Regions from separate parts of the Aeromonas sp. CU5 genome, predicted to be linked through region 2. Evidence: predicted binding sites of a transcription regulator. Region 2 holds the regulator's gene; each other region holds the start of a gene.
What was found. The regulator LexA, encoded in region 2, represses DNA repair genes until DNA is damaged. The targets are predictions, from matches to a motif close to ANCTGTNTNNNNANACAGNT.
Positions count from the first base shown of each region.

Region 1: a site for LexA is predicted at 2,385-2,404, ahead of recN (DNA repair protein RecN). Genes of this name have one in related genera too.
Region 3: a site for LexA is predicted at 2,753-2,772, ahead of dinB (DNA polymerase IV). Genes of this name have one in related genera too.

Region 1 covers NZ_CP023817.1:2,374,502-2,378,809, reverse strand. Annotated here, with positions in the region: gene CK911_RS10365 (manganese-dependent inorganic pyrophosphatase) at 1-366, opposite strand, end outside; gene recN (DNA repair protein RecN) at 695-2,359, opposite strand; gene CK911_RS10355 (6-phospho-beta-glucosidase) at 2,521-3,834, opposite strand; gene CK911_RS10350 (LysR substrate-binding domain-containing protein) at 3,997-4,308, shown strand, end outside.
Region 2 covers NZ_CP023817.1:3,686,763-3,691,070, reverse strand. Annotated here, with positions in the region: gene plsB (glycerol-3-phosphate 1-O-acyltransferase PlsB) at 1-1,317, opposite strand, end outside; gene lexA (transcriptional repressor LexA) at 1,522-2,145, shown strand; gene CK911_RS16550 (hypothetical protein) at 2,629-2,844, shown strand; gene CK911_RS16545 (SCO family protein) at 3,052-3,678, shown strand; gene CK911_RS16540 (MATE family efflux transporter) at 3,681-4,308, shown strand, end outside.
Region 3 covers NZ_CP023817.1:346,699-351,006, forward strand. Annotated here, with positions in the region: gene CK911_RS01565 (YajQ family cyclic di-GMP-binding protein) at 80-562, opposite strand; gene CK911_RS01570 (ketopantoate reductase family protein) at 762-1,727, shown strand; gene CK911_RS01575 (DJ-1 family glyoxalase III) at 1,765-2,325, shown strand; gene CK911_RS01580 (hypothetical protein) at 2,437-2,643, opposite strand; gene dinB (DNA polymerase IV) at 2,775-3,830, shown strand; gene CK911_RS01590 (methyl-accepting chemotaxis protein) at 3,901-4,308, shown strand, end outside.

The sequences.
Region 1 (4,308 bases), 1.3 Mb from region 2:
ATCGAAGGCGATGGTGCAGGTGCAGCCGACGGCACGGATCCAGGCATCCAGTGGAGACTGGGTGACCAGGGTGCCGAGACGGTGGTGATCCACCAGACCCAGTACATTGGCTTGTGCCAGTGTGGCGGGGCCCTGTTCCAGATCACTGAAATCCACCAGCCAGACATCTTCACCGGTCAGATCTTTGGTCAGCAACTCGGGTTCGCTGACGCCAGCCTGCTCCAGAATAAAACGGGTTTCGGTGCGCAGGTCACCCAGACGCCATGGGGTGGCCTGACGGCCCTGGCCATTGAGCCAGTCGGTGATAACCAGCGCACTGCAGATACTGTCGCTATCAGGATTCTTGTGACCAAAAACGTGGATCATAGACAAAGCCTCACAATTGGATACCCATAAAGGGGGGCAACACTATGCGAAATCCGCTGCATGAAGGCAACCGGATCCGCGCCCATGTTGCTGCCAGCTTCGCCTAACTCGCTATTTTATTGATCTGGGTCGGTAATCCTGACGCGAGTTCGGTTCTCACTATTGGCTATTGGCTATTGGCTATTGGCTATTGGCTATTGGCTATTGGCTATTGGCTATTGGCTATTGCTGACTGCGAGGGCAATGGCGTTCGCTTGTGCCAGCGCCGTCAGCATGTTTGGTCAGCCCTATCAGTCGCCATCTCTGCAAATCTGCCTTATCACCTGATTCAGCGGCGCAGCAGCTCGCGGGCATTGGCCAGGGTGTTGTCTGTGATCTGGTCGCCACCGAGCAGCCGTGCCAGCTCATTGAGACGGGCGGTCTCATCAAGGGCGCTCATTTGGGTTTCGGTGGTTTTGCCGTCGGTATGCTTGCTCACCACCATATGCTGGTGGCCGTTGCCTGCCACCTGCGGCAAGTGAGTGACCACCATCACCTGAGTGGACTCCCCGAGCTGGCGCAGCAGGCGACCTACCACGGCGGCAGTCGGGCCGCTGATCCCCACATCCACCTCATCGAAAATCAGGGTTGGGGTGGAGATCTTGCGGGCACTGATCACCACGATGGCAAGGCTGATACGCGACAGTTCACCCCCTGACGCTACCTTGCCAAGTGGCTGAATGGGTTGGCCCGGGTTGGTGGTGACCATGAATTCCACCCGATCTATACCCAGTGGGGAGAGGCTGCTCTGGGCATCGGGGCGTACCTCGATGGCAAAACGGCCATCGGGCATTGCCAACTCGTGCATGCTGCTAGTTACCTTGGCGCCCAGCTCCTGGGCGTAACGCTGACGGCTCTGGCTCAGGGCTTCGGCAGCCTGGACAAAAGCCTGACGGGCCTCGGCCAGCTCATCTTCCATCCCCTCTAACCGCTCCTCGTCGGAGTTGAGGCGGGCGAGATCGGAGGCCAGCTCCTGATGGTGCTGGGCCAGATCTGCTGGTTTGACGTGGTGCTTGCGGGCCAGATTGATCGCCTTGGAGAGGCGGGCTTCCAGCTCATTGAAGCGTTCGGGATCCAGCTCCAGCTGATCGAGGTAGCTGCGCAGCTCGCTGTGGCTCTCCTGCACCCCGATCAGGGCTTCGTTCAGCATCTCCAGTACCGGGGTGAGGCGGCTGTCCATGGCGACCAGTCCTTCGGCTCTGTCTACTGCCACTTGCAGCAGACCGGCGATGGTGGTCTCTTCATTGTCATAGAGCAGATCGAGGCAGGCGCCGCACTCTTGCATCAAATCAGTGCCGTTGGCGAGACGCTGGTGCTCCTCTTCTATCTGCTCGAACTCCCCCGGCTGCAGGGCAAATTCATCGAGCTCCTGCACCTGATATTCGATGAGCTGGCGGCGGGCTTCCCGCTGTTGCTGCTCGGCCTTGAGCCGGTTCAGCTCGTTTTGCAGCTGGCGCCACAGTTGATAATGCTGGCGCACTTCATTGAGCAGCAGATGGTGACCGGCATAACCGTCGAGCAGGGCGAGCTGGTAATCAGGCTTGAGCAGCATCTGATGAGCATGCTGGCCATGGACGTTGACCAGTTGTTGGCCCAGATTTTTGAGCTGGGTGAGGGGGACGGGCACGCCATTGATATAGCTGCGCGAGCGCCCTTCGGCGGAGATGACTCGCCGCACGATACACTCACCTTCGTTTTCCAGTTCGTTGGTGGCTAGCCAGGCGCGGGCGGCCGGGTTGTTGTCCAGCAGGAAGCGGGCGCTGACCTCGCTTTTGTCGCTATCGGGTCGCACCATGCCCGCTTCGGCTCGTTCCCCGAGACAGAGACCAAGGGCGTCGATGGCGATGGATTTACCGGCACCAGTCTCACCTGTGATGCAGGTCATGCCCGGTTGCAGATCGAGTTCGAGAAACTTGACGATGGCGAAGTTGTTGACGGTCAGCTGGGTCAGCATGGTCTCATCCTGTATAGGTCAACTTTACTGTGTATGCATACAGTATATACTGGTCTTATATACAGTAAAGAGGGGGCCGCCATTTTTAACGATAACGGGCCACCAGAGTGGTGACCCGCACGGGATAGTGAGGAGAGATCCGCGAAGAGAGACGCGGGGGATCAGTGGAAGGCCGACATCAGATCTGGATGGGCGGCAATCACCTCATCCAGCGCCTGCTCCAGTCGACTACCGCTGGTGATGAGCGGGTTGAGCACCAGGGCGCGCCAGGCGGTATGGCGGTTGCCGGTGATGGCTGCTTCGATGGTGAGCTGTTCGAACTCCTTCATCAACTGCAGTAGCCGCAGGGTGTCTTGCGGGAAAGGGGCCACGTTGAGCGCAAGCGGGCCCGACTTGGTGATGAGGGCGCTGACCTCCACGGCGCACTCGTCCGGCAGACCGTTGATAGCGCCGTTGTTGCGGGTGTTGACGTGCATGATGATGCGCTTGTCGTTGTGGATGGCGCTCATCAGTTCGCACGCTGCTTCTGAATAGTACTGGCCGCCGCGTCCTTCCAGCGCCTTCGGTTTCTCGGCGAGATCCGGGTTGCGATAGAGATCGAACAGCTGCTGTTCGATGGCCTTGACCACTTCGCCTCGGGTTCCTTCGCCACTGGCCTCACCGAGCTCCTGCTTGAGGATATCGTCGCTCATGTAGTAGTAGCGCAGATAAGCACAGGGGATCATGCCCAGATTGGCCAGCAGATCTTTGGGCCAGGCAAAGGGGGGAATATTGCGCGGTACCAGCGGATCGGGCCCTTGCGCGAGCCGGGCGATCACCTCGCTGAGTTTATCCTTGCCCTGATGCTGGATCTGGCGCACGAAGATAAAGTGGTTGAGTCCCGCCACCTGCATGATGAACTCCTGCTCATCGCGGCTCTCCAGCAGGGTGGCGACCCCTTTTTGCATGATCACAGGTACGTTGCAAAGCCCTACCGCCTTGATCTTGCTGTGGCGCAACACGGCTTCGGTCACCATGCCTGACGGATTGGTGAAGTTGAGCAGCCAGGCATCGGGGCAGAGACGCTCCATGTCGGCGGCGATCTGCAGGGCGATGGGGATTGTCCGGCAGGCGTTGGCAAAGCCGCCAAGTCCGTTGGTCTCTTGTCCAATGAGTCCATATTTCAACGAGATCCGCTCATCGCTGATGCGGGCTTCCAGACAACCGGCGCGAAACTGGGAGCAGACGTAGTCGGCGCCGCGCAGTGCCTCTTCCCGCTCCAGCCGGGTTTCAACCCTGACCGCCAGCCCGGCCTTGGCCAGCATACGGCGGGTAAGGGCGGCGATGATCTCCATCTTCTCGCGGCCATCGTCGATGTCGACCAGCCAGAGTTCGCGCAGCGGCAGCTCGTGCTGACGCTGGATCAATCCCTCGATCAGCTCCGGGGTATAGCTGGAGCCTGCACCGATGACCACAATCTTGAGTCCGTTTTTCATTGTCCACCTCATGAACAGGGATAGGGTTTGATCCTATTAAAGAGGCGCTGTGGCGGGCAGACAAACGAAAAAAGGGGCGGTATGGATTAGCCTGTTTAATCCATGAGAGTGAATGGCATACTAATGGCCTGCACCGCAACGCGCGTCATCACGAGGTTATCCATGCTGGTACAACAGAATACCCTGGCCCTGCTGCACACCTTCGAGAGCACGGCCCGTCACCTCAGCTTTACTCGCGCTGCCGAGGAGATGAACCTCACTCAGGGGGCCATCAGCCACCGCATTCGCCATCTGGAAGGGCTGTTGGGTTTTCGCCTGTTTATTCGCCTGACTCGTAAGCTCGAATTGACGGAGGAGGGGACGCGACTGCTGGCAACCCTGAGCCACTCCCTGCGCCAGATCAACGAGGAGATTGAAGATATCCGGGCCCAAGATCTGCGAGGGACGCTCCATGTGGGGGTTGCACCGACGCTG
Region 2 (4,308 bases):
GTAGGTGTTCACCTCCATCACGTGCTCGTAGCCCAGATAGACCGGCACCAGGGTGACCGGCCTGTCCAGCCCGCGCATCATCGCCTGCAGGGTCATCGCCAGCATGCCTGTCTTGGGTGGCAGCAGACGGCCGGTACGGGAGCGGCCCCCTTCGGTGAAGAACTCCACCGAGTAACCCTTGGCAAACAGCAGGTTGAGGTATTCGCGGAATACCGTGCTGTAGAGCGGGTTGCCCTTGAAGGTGCGGCGAATGAAGAAGGCACCGCCGTGGCGGAAGATCGGGCCTGCTGGCCAGAAGTTGAGGTTGATGCCTGCCGCGATATGGGGCGGCACCATCCCCTGGTGGTAGATGACGTAGGAGAGCAGCAGGTAGTCCATGTGGCTGCGATGGCAGGGGACATAGACAATCTCGTGCCCTTCCTGCGCCAGCTGGCGTACCTTCTCGGCACCATTGACCGACAAACCGCGATAGAGCTTGTTCCACAGCCAGCCGAGGAAGCTCTCGCCAAGGCGGATCAGCCGGTAGGAGAAATCGGAGGCAATTTCATCCATGTAGCCGTGGGCGCGCTTTTGCGCCTTCTCGAGGCTAATGTTCTCGCGCTGGGCTTCTTCTTCAATGGCTTGCTGGATCACCCCGGAGTCGAGCAGCTGCTTGAACAGCAGATTGCGGTTGGGCAGTTTCGGTCCGGTGGCGGCCAGCTGCTGGCGACTGAAGTGGGTGCGGGCCACGCGCGCCAGCTTGTGGGCGATCGCTTCATCGGTGCCGTGTTTGTCTGCCATGTGGCGCAAAGAGAGCGGCGGCGAGAAGCGCACCAGATTCTCACGACCCTTGAGGATTACGATCAGCGCCTTCTTCAGCCGGTTTGGCGCCAGGCTGCTGATGATGTTGAGGCCGGAGGCCTCTTCCCCTTCCCGACCCGGGGCACGGCCCCAGAACAGAGTAACGGGCACCACCTGGATATCCAGCTCGGGATCCTGCTTGTGCAGATCCAGCAGCTGGTGGAACTCTTGCAAGAACGGCAGCGGCTTGCTGCGCTTGCCGAACAGGGGAGGCGGACGATCCAGACAGACGTAGCGCGGCAGCAGCTGGCCATTGAGCTCCAGCGGGGTGAAGGGGCCGGGCAGACCGAGATCCTCGCAGCACTGCTGCAAGGTCATCAGGTCGGTGATCGAACTGGTTTTCAGGGCATAGACAATGGGTCTGTCCGGGTCCAGATTGAGCTCGGTGATGGGATTTTCCGGCAAGCTCTTGTGATTGACCAAGCCACTGACCGGCCATTGCAGGATGGCTCTGGATATCTTCTGCCCTATGGACATGTGCGTCTGCTCTCCAAAAAAATGCGGCGTGAGCATAGCAAATCGGTAGCCCCTTGTCGCCGAGAGGTACGATGAGTCGGCTGAGCGAGATCAAAACAGTGATAAATGCGGGATGGGTTGCGACAAATGTCAGCTGTGCCTTGCCTTGGCTGGCACACTGTATATACTGCCAGTGTGCTGTATAAAAAAACAGGTGCCAATGCTATGAAACCCCTTACCCCCCGCCAGGCCGAAGTGCTGGAGCTGATCAAGGTAAACATGAGCGAGACCGGTATGCCGCCGACTCGTGCCGAGATTGCCCAGAAGCTTGGTTTTAAATCGGCCAATGCGGCCGAAGAACATCTGAAGGCCCTGGCCAAGAAAGGGGTCATCGAGATCATGCCGGGCACGTCCCGCGGCATTCGCCTGTTGCTCGAAGAGGAAGAGGTACTGGCAGAGAGTGGCCTGCCGCTGATCGGCAAGGTGGCCGCCGGTGAACCCATTCTGGCTCAGGAGCATATCGAGAGCCATTATCAGGTGGATCCCTCCCTGTTCCATCCGCGGGCAGATTTTCTGCTGCGGGTACAGGGAATGAGCATGAAGAACATCGGCATTCTGGATGGTGACCTGCTGGCGGTGCACAAGACTCAGGATGTGCGTAATGGTCAGGTGGTGGTCGCCCGTCTCGATGAGGATGTCACCGTCAAGCGCTTCCAGCGCAAGGGCAGTCAGGTATGGTTGTTGCCGGAGAACGAAGAGCTATCCCCCATCGAGGTGGATCTCTCCTGCCAGCAGCTCACTATCGAGGGGCTGGCGGTTGGAGTGATCCGCAACGCCGACTGGATGTAATTCTTCCCTCCAACTGCGTTTGCCACACGGCCTCCTTCGGGAGGCCGTGCTGTTTCTGGCGCACTTTCCCTGTCATATCAAGCAGATCGTCGGCGGCGGCATTTTTGTCCTGCGCGACCGGTTACCAATCATCTATTTCAGATATATGCTCAGATCAGTGCCCTGTCGCCGAGACGGGGCTCGGCTCCTCATGGGGACAACGTCAATGAGCCGTTATGGGAGGGCCGGTAACAACGAGAATCGCGAAGTACACCTTCACGGGATATGAAGGGGGAGTGGGGAGATCCCGAGCCCTGTCGGGCAGAGGGGACCACTCGTAGAGTTGCAGCTAGTCGTGACGGGCCTGACGATCGCTCAGGCCGATGCAGCAATATGACCTGTCGGTCAAGGAGGACTGGTATGGCATCAAGATCGCCATGGGATTCAGAGGTGGTAGTTGTACCATCGGCATCGTCTATCACCCGTTGTGTCAAAGGTAGCCGGATGACCTGGTTTTATGGTCTCTGGTTACACCACAAGGGTTCACACTGGACACTCTGGTTGGGATGCCCGAAGGAGAAGGTGGTGCGTCTGGTGTTACTGTTCAAGCGGGGCCATGGCGATCGCCAGGGGGAAGAGGGCTTGCTGGCACCCGTCATTCCCATCGGCGTGCGGGCCATCGGCAAGATGTTGCAGCAGGGACGCAACGCTCGCCCCTGAGCAGAAGAGGCAAGCAGACGCACACCTAACCGGCACCCGAGGGGCCGGTTTTTTTATGGTCTGAACTGGCGATCAATTGTGCCAAATGGTCGGTTCCTGACTGTGCGAGACACAAGGTTGACCCACGTTGCTGGCTCGCTGGGGTACAATACCCCTCTTGTCCGGTCACTGCTGGCCATCTACCTCGAACTTAAAGGGTCTCTTGTGATGATAAAGCTCCGCTATCCCCTGCTTTTTCTACTGCTGACAGGCTGCCTGACCCTGGCGTTCTACGCCACCCAGCCTGAGCAGCCGCAACAGGCTGACTACTATCCTGCGGGGCGGGATATCAATGATTTCGCCTTTACCGATGCGGACAACAAGCCGTTCACCCCTGCCAACCTGAAGGGGCACTGGACCTTTCTGTTTATCGGCTACACCTTCTGCCCCGATATCTGCCCCACTACCCTGGCAGATATGCGCTCCGTGTATGACCAGCTGAAGAAGATGGCGTCCAACAGTCAGGTGGTGTTTATTTCGGCAGACCCCCAGCGCGATGACATTCCCCGTCTCAAGACCTACACCGCCTTCTTCAATCCCGAGTTCAAGGCGGCCACCGCCCCCCACGACAAGCTGTTCCCGTTCGTGCGCAATCTGGGGCTGATCTACTCCATCGCCAATCAGGGTGAGAAGGATTACCTGATCGATCACTCCGCCTCCATCGTGCTCATCAATCCCAAGGGCAAGCTGCAGGGGGTGTTCCGCCCGCAGGTGGTGCCGGGTGAGGTGCCCCGGGTGCCGATGGCTACCATGTTGTCTGATTTTTCCCGCATGATGAAGCTGGCTGGCTACTGAAAATGACCCCGCCGGTTGCCCCATGGTGGCGTGATCCCTCTCGTCACCGTGCGGTCTTTGTTCTCGCCCTGCCCATGGTCTTCTCCAATATCTCCACTCCCTTGCTGGGGCTGGTGGACACCTGGGTGATCGGTCACCTCGGTCAGGCCTGGTTTCTGGGGGGCGTCTCGGTTGGCGCGACCCTGATCAATCTCATCTTCTGGCTACTCGGCTTTCTGCGGATGTCGACTACCGGGCTGACGGCGCAGGCCCACGGCGCTGCCAACGGCCGCGCCCAGCTCGATACTCTGCTGCGGGCGCTGGGGTTGGCCATTGCCCTCGGTTTGGCGCTGCTGTTGTTGCTCTTTCCCCTGTTACCCCGACTGATCGCCCTGAGTGGCGGCTCGGCAGAGGTGCAGCTCTATGCCAGCCACTATGTTGAGGTGCGGATCTGGAGCGCGCCGGCGGCGCTCTGCAATCTGGTGATCATGGGTTGGCTGCTGGGGATGCAGGATGCCCGCAGCCCCATGGTGATGCTGATCCTCACCAATCTGGTCAATATGGCGCTCGATGCCCTGTTTGTGCTGGGGCTCGGCTGGCAGGTGCGGGGTGTGGCGGCGGCCTCGGTGCTGGCGGACTACTGTGCGCTGG
Region 3 (4,308 bases), 1.3 Mb from region 2:
AGCATTTGCTCCGGTTTTTTATGGCTGCGATTTATAGCGTGGCACGAGTCAATGAGTGCGCCACGGCTGAGTGGATAAATTAATCGCGGAAGTTCTGGAACTGCATCGGTTGACCCAGCTCGGCGCCACGCACCAGTGCCATGGCTTCTTGCAGATCGTCACGCTTCTTGCCGGTGACGCGCACTTCATCCCCTTGAATGGCAACTTGCACCTTGATCTTGGAGTCCTTGATCAGCTTGACCAGCTTCTTGGCGATCTCTTTTTCGATCCCCTGCTTGAACTTGACGGTCAGGTGGAAGCGCTTGCCGGAGTGAACGCTGTCCCCAGCTTCCATCGAGCTGTTCTCAATATTGCGCTTGAGCAGGGCGGCGCGCAGGATCTCGACCATCTGCTTGAGCTGGAAGTCGGCATCAGCCTCCAACTTTACTTCTTCTTTGTTCAGCTCGAAGCTGGCTTCAACACCACGAAAATCGAAACGGGTCGCCAGTTCACGATTGGCGTTCTCGACGGCGTTCAACACCTCGTTCATTTTGACTTCTGAGACAATATCGAATGACGGCATGTCAGGGCTCCTCATGTTGCGCTATAGGTGGGCAAATCTACCAGAAAATCAGCAAATTTGCTGATTTTGATAGGGCCGCTCTGCTAGAATCCCCTGCGCACAGAACGGGTGGACCCGTTAGTGTCCATTCATGATATCTTCAATTTCCTTCGGTAACAGGTTGAGAGGAATGCAACCCTTACCCTGACAGAGTCACATCATGCCAAGCGGATTTAAGAGTTCCCGACAGCTTGCTACCCCTGCTGTTATTCCACCTGTTATCCCGCAGTGGTCACTGTTGGGATGCGGCGCCCTCGGCGGCGTGGTTGCCTCCCTGTTGACCATCAGCGGCCAATCAACCCGTGTCTTGTTGCGCGATCACCATCAGTCCACGCTCCATCCGGGGACCGATTTCACCTCGCTGGAAGGGCAGGTGCAACTGCTCAATATCGAGCGCGGATTTGTCAGCAAACCCGGCAAGATCAAGCGTCTGCTGGTGATGACCAAGGCCAGCCAGGTTATTGCCGCTCTGGCGCCGCTGGCAGGTAAACTGGACGCCGCGGTACCGATTGTGCTGCTGCACAATGGGATGGGGATTGCCGAGCAGGTAGTCGAGATGTTCCCGCACAATCCGGTGATTGCCGGTGTCACCAGTCATGGTGCCATGCGCTGCGGCCATTTTGTCTTCCGCCATACTGGCAAGGGTGAAACCTGGCTTGGCCCGATCAATGAGGCTGCCAAGGCGTATGCTGGATTGGCGGATGATCTTGCTATTGCCCTCGGCCAGGCCGGCTGGGATGAGCATGTTTTGGCTCGTCAGTGGCAAAAATTGGCGATAAATTGTGCCATTAATCCGCTTACTGCGCTCTACAAGCTGAAAAACGGCGAGCTGGCTGGCCCCCGCTTTGCTGATGTCCTGCAGCAGATCTGTGTGGAAGTGGCGGATGTGATGTGCGCCGAGGGTATTGCCACCACGGCTGAAGAGCTGCAGCGCCGGGCGATGACAGTGGTCGAGTTGACTGCCGACAACTACTCCTCCATGTATCAGGATATGGAGCTGGGACGAGAGACCGAGATCGAGGCCATCACCGGCTTCCTGCTGAGCAAGGCGGCCAAACATGGTATCGCCGTACCGGTCAATCAGGGGCTCTATCAGACGATCAAAGAGAAGAGTCAGAACGTCTGAACCCTGGCTATGGCAGGCAAGAAGCAAGGAGGCATAAATGAGTGTATTGGTGCTGGTGGCCCCCGGGTCTGAAGAGATTGAGACAGTTGCCATCGTTGATACCCTGGTGCGTGCGGGCATCGAGGTGCTGTTGGCCTCTTGTTGTCCTGCTGGGGTGCGGCAGATCCGCGCCTCGCGCGGAGTACAACTGGTGGCGGATTGCCATATCGACGAGCTTACCGGTCGGGACTTTGAGGCCATAGTGGTGCCGGGTGGCTTGCCCGGCAGCGAAGTGATTCGCGATACCCCGCTGGCCATCGATCTGCTCAAAGAGCAGGCCGCCCTTGGCCGCTGGCGCGCTGCCATCTGTGCCGCCCCCGTGGTGGTGTTGCAACATCATGGTCTGCTGGATGGCGCCATCGTCACCTGCCACCCCGGCTTTCAGTCCCAACTACCGACATCGCAGTTGTCAGATGAGCGGGTGGTCAGGGATGAGGCCCATCGCCTTATTACCAGTCAGGGGCCGGGCAGTGCTATCGAATTTGCTCTGGAGCTGGTGCGGGTGCTGCGCGGGGATGAGGTAGCGATGGCGGTGGCAGGCCCTATGGTGCTGCCCTGACCACACTTTGCTGATGAATCAAGCTAGCCATGCTTTGAAAAACGGGCCCCGCTCATCTTGACCGGGGCCCGTTTGTTATCAGCCGTTGTCGATCACGCCATATTGTCCGGCTCAGTAGTCGTACTGTTTACATTGCTTGCTCTCGAACTCCCCGCGCCAGCGTGATAACTCCTGCTCTGTGCCGAGCGTGTCCCCTTTCTTGATAGCTTGTTCCAGTATCTCAATCCGGTCGTATAGCCAGCGGCACTCTGCCGTCGGGTTGTTCTTGCTGATGCCAGCCATTGGCAGCAAACAGAGTCCCAGCCAAACATATTTCATCCCTAACGCTCCTTGTCATTGTGATGATAAAAGTCTCCTTGGAGTCTATTATTCTAGCCGCAATGAGAGAGATAGAGCTACTGCTGTCCTTGGGGTAAGATGATGCCATGTCTGTTTATTTATACAGTGGTATGCGCAAGATCATCCATATCGACATGGACTGCTTTTTTGCCGCCGTGGAGATGCGGGACAACCCCTCACTGCGGGAGGTGCCGCTGGCCATCGGTGGTGCCTCCGAGCGGCGTGGCGTCATCTCGACCTGCAACTATGTAGCGCGCCGCTTCGGGGTGCGCTCCGCCATGCCGAGCGCACTGGCGAAAAAGCTCTGTCCGCCGCTGGTGCTGATCCCCGGGCGAATGGCGGTTTACAAAGATATCTCCCGCCAGCTCAGGGCTATTTTCCTCCGTTATACCGATCTGGTGGAACCGCTGTCGCTGGACGAGGCTTATCTCGATGTGACCCATAGCACCTGCTGCGGCGGCAGTGCCACCTTGATGGCCCAGGAGATCCGTCAGGCCATTGTCAGCGAATTGGGCCTGACTGCCTCGGCCGGGGTGGCACCGAACAAGTTTCTGGCCAAGCTCGCCTCGGAGCAGCGTAAGCCTGATGGGTTGTTTGTCATTCGCCCCGATGAGGTGGCGGAGTTTGTCTGCCAGTTGCCCCTTGGCAAACTGCCCGGGGTCGGCCGCAAGACTGCCGAGCGGCTGGAGGCGCAGGGGCTTTATACCTGCGAGGATGCGCGAGCCTTGCCTGCCGACGAGCTGTGCCGCCGTTTTGGCAAGTTGGGCGAGATGCTGACGACCCGGATCTGGGGTCTGGATGAGCAGCCGGTGCAGGCGCACCGGATCCGCAAAACCATCGGAGTGGAGACCACGTTGGCAAGTGATTTGTCGAACGAGGAGGCTTGCATGACGGTATTGCAGCAGTTGCTGCCGGAGCTGGAGCGGCGTTTCCAGGCAGCTTGTTGTGCCGAGCAGGTGATGGGACAGGGGATTAAAATAAAATTTGCCGACTTCCATCAGACTACTGTCTATCGCAGCCAAGGCGGCTATCAGGCCAGCCTGTTTATCCCTTTGCTAAAAGAGGGTCTGCTGCGTGCGGAAGGGCGTTCGGTGCGCTTGCTGGGGCTGGTGGTGGGGTTGCCAAAAGAGGGGGAGGTTAACCAGCTATCACTGGATTTGCTGTGAGATGGTTAAGTTTTTGTTTATAAAGTCGATAATCTACCCATATCGCTCTCTCTTACATAGGAACATTGGCATGAGCGCACTTTCTGTCCAGGGCCGGATTACCCTGATCGCTGGCTGCTGTCTATTGGTCACCGCTGCTGCGCTGGTCGCTTCCTCGATATATAACGCGGACAAGATGCAGCAGCAGGTGCGACAAGCCACCATGCAGGATGCTCAGCAGTCAGCCGAGAACTGGATGAAGGCGATGGGCTCCGAGCAGGCGGCCAAGGTGACCAGCTATCTCGATGAGGCCTATTTCCGGGCCAGTTTGCTGGCCGAGAGCGTGTTGTTCCAGCGCAAGAATGCGGCCGACAACTTTGTTCATTCAGAGGCGCTGCGCAGTGCCATCAATCAGCAGTTACACGATGCTGCCGCCTCATCCACCAATTTGCTCGGGGTATACGCGGTGTTCGAGCCTGACCAGCTGGATGGAGAGGAC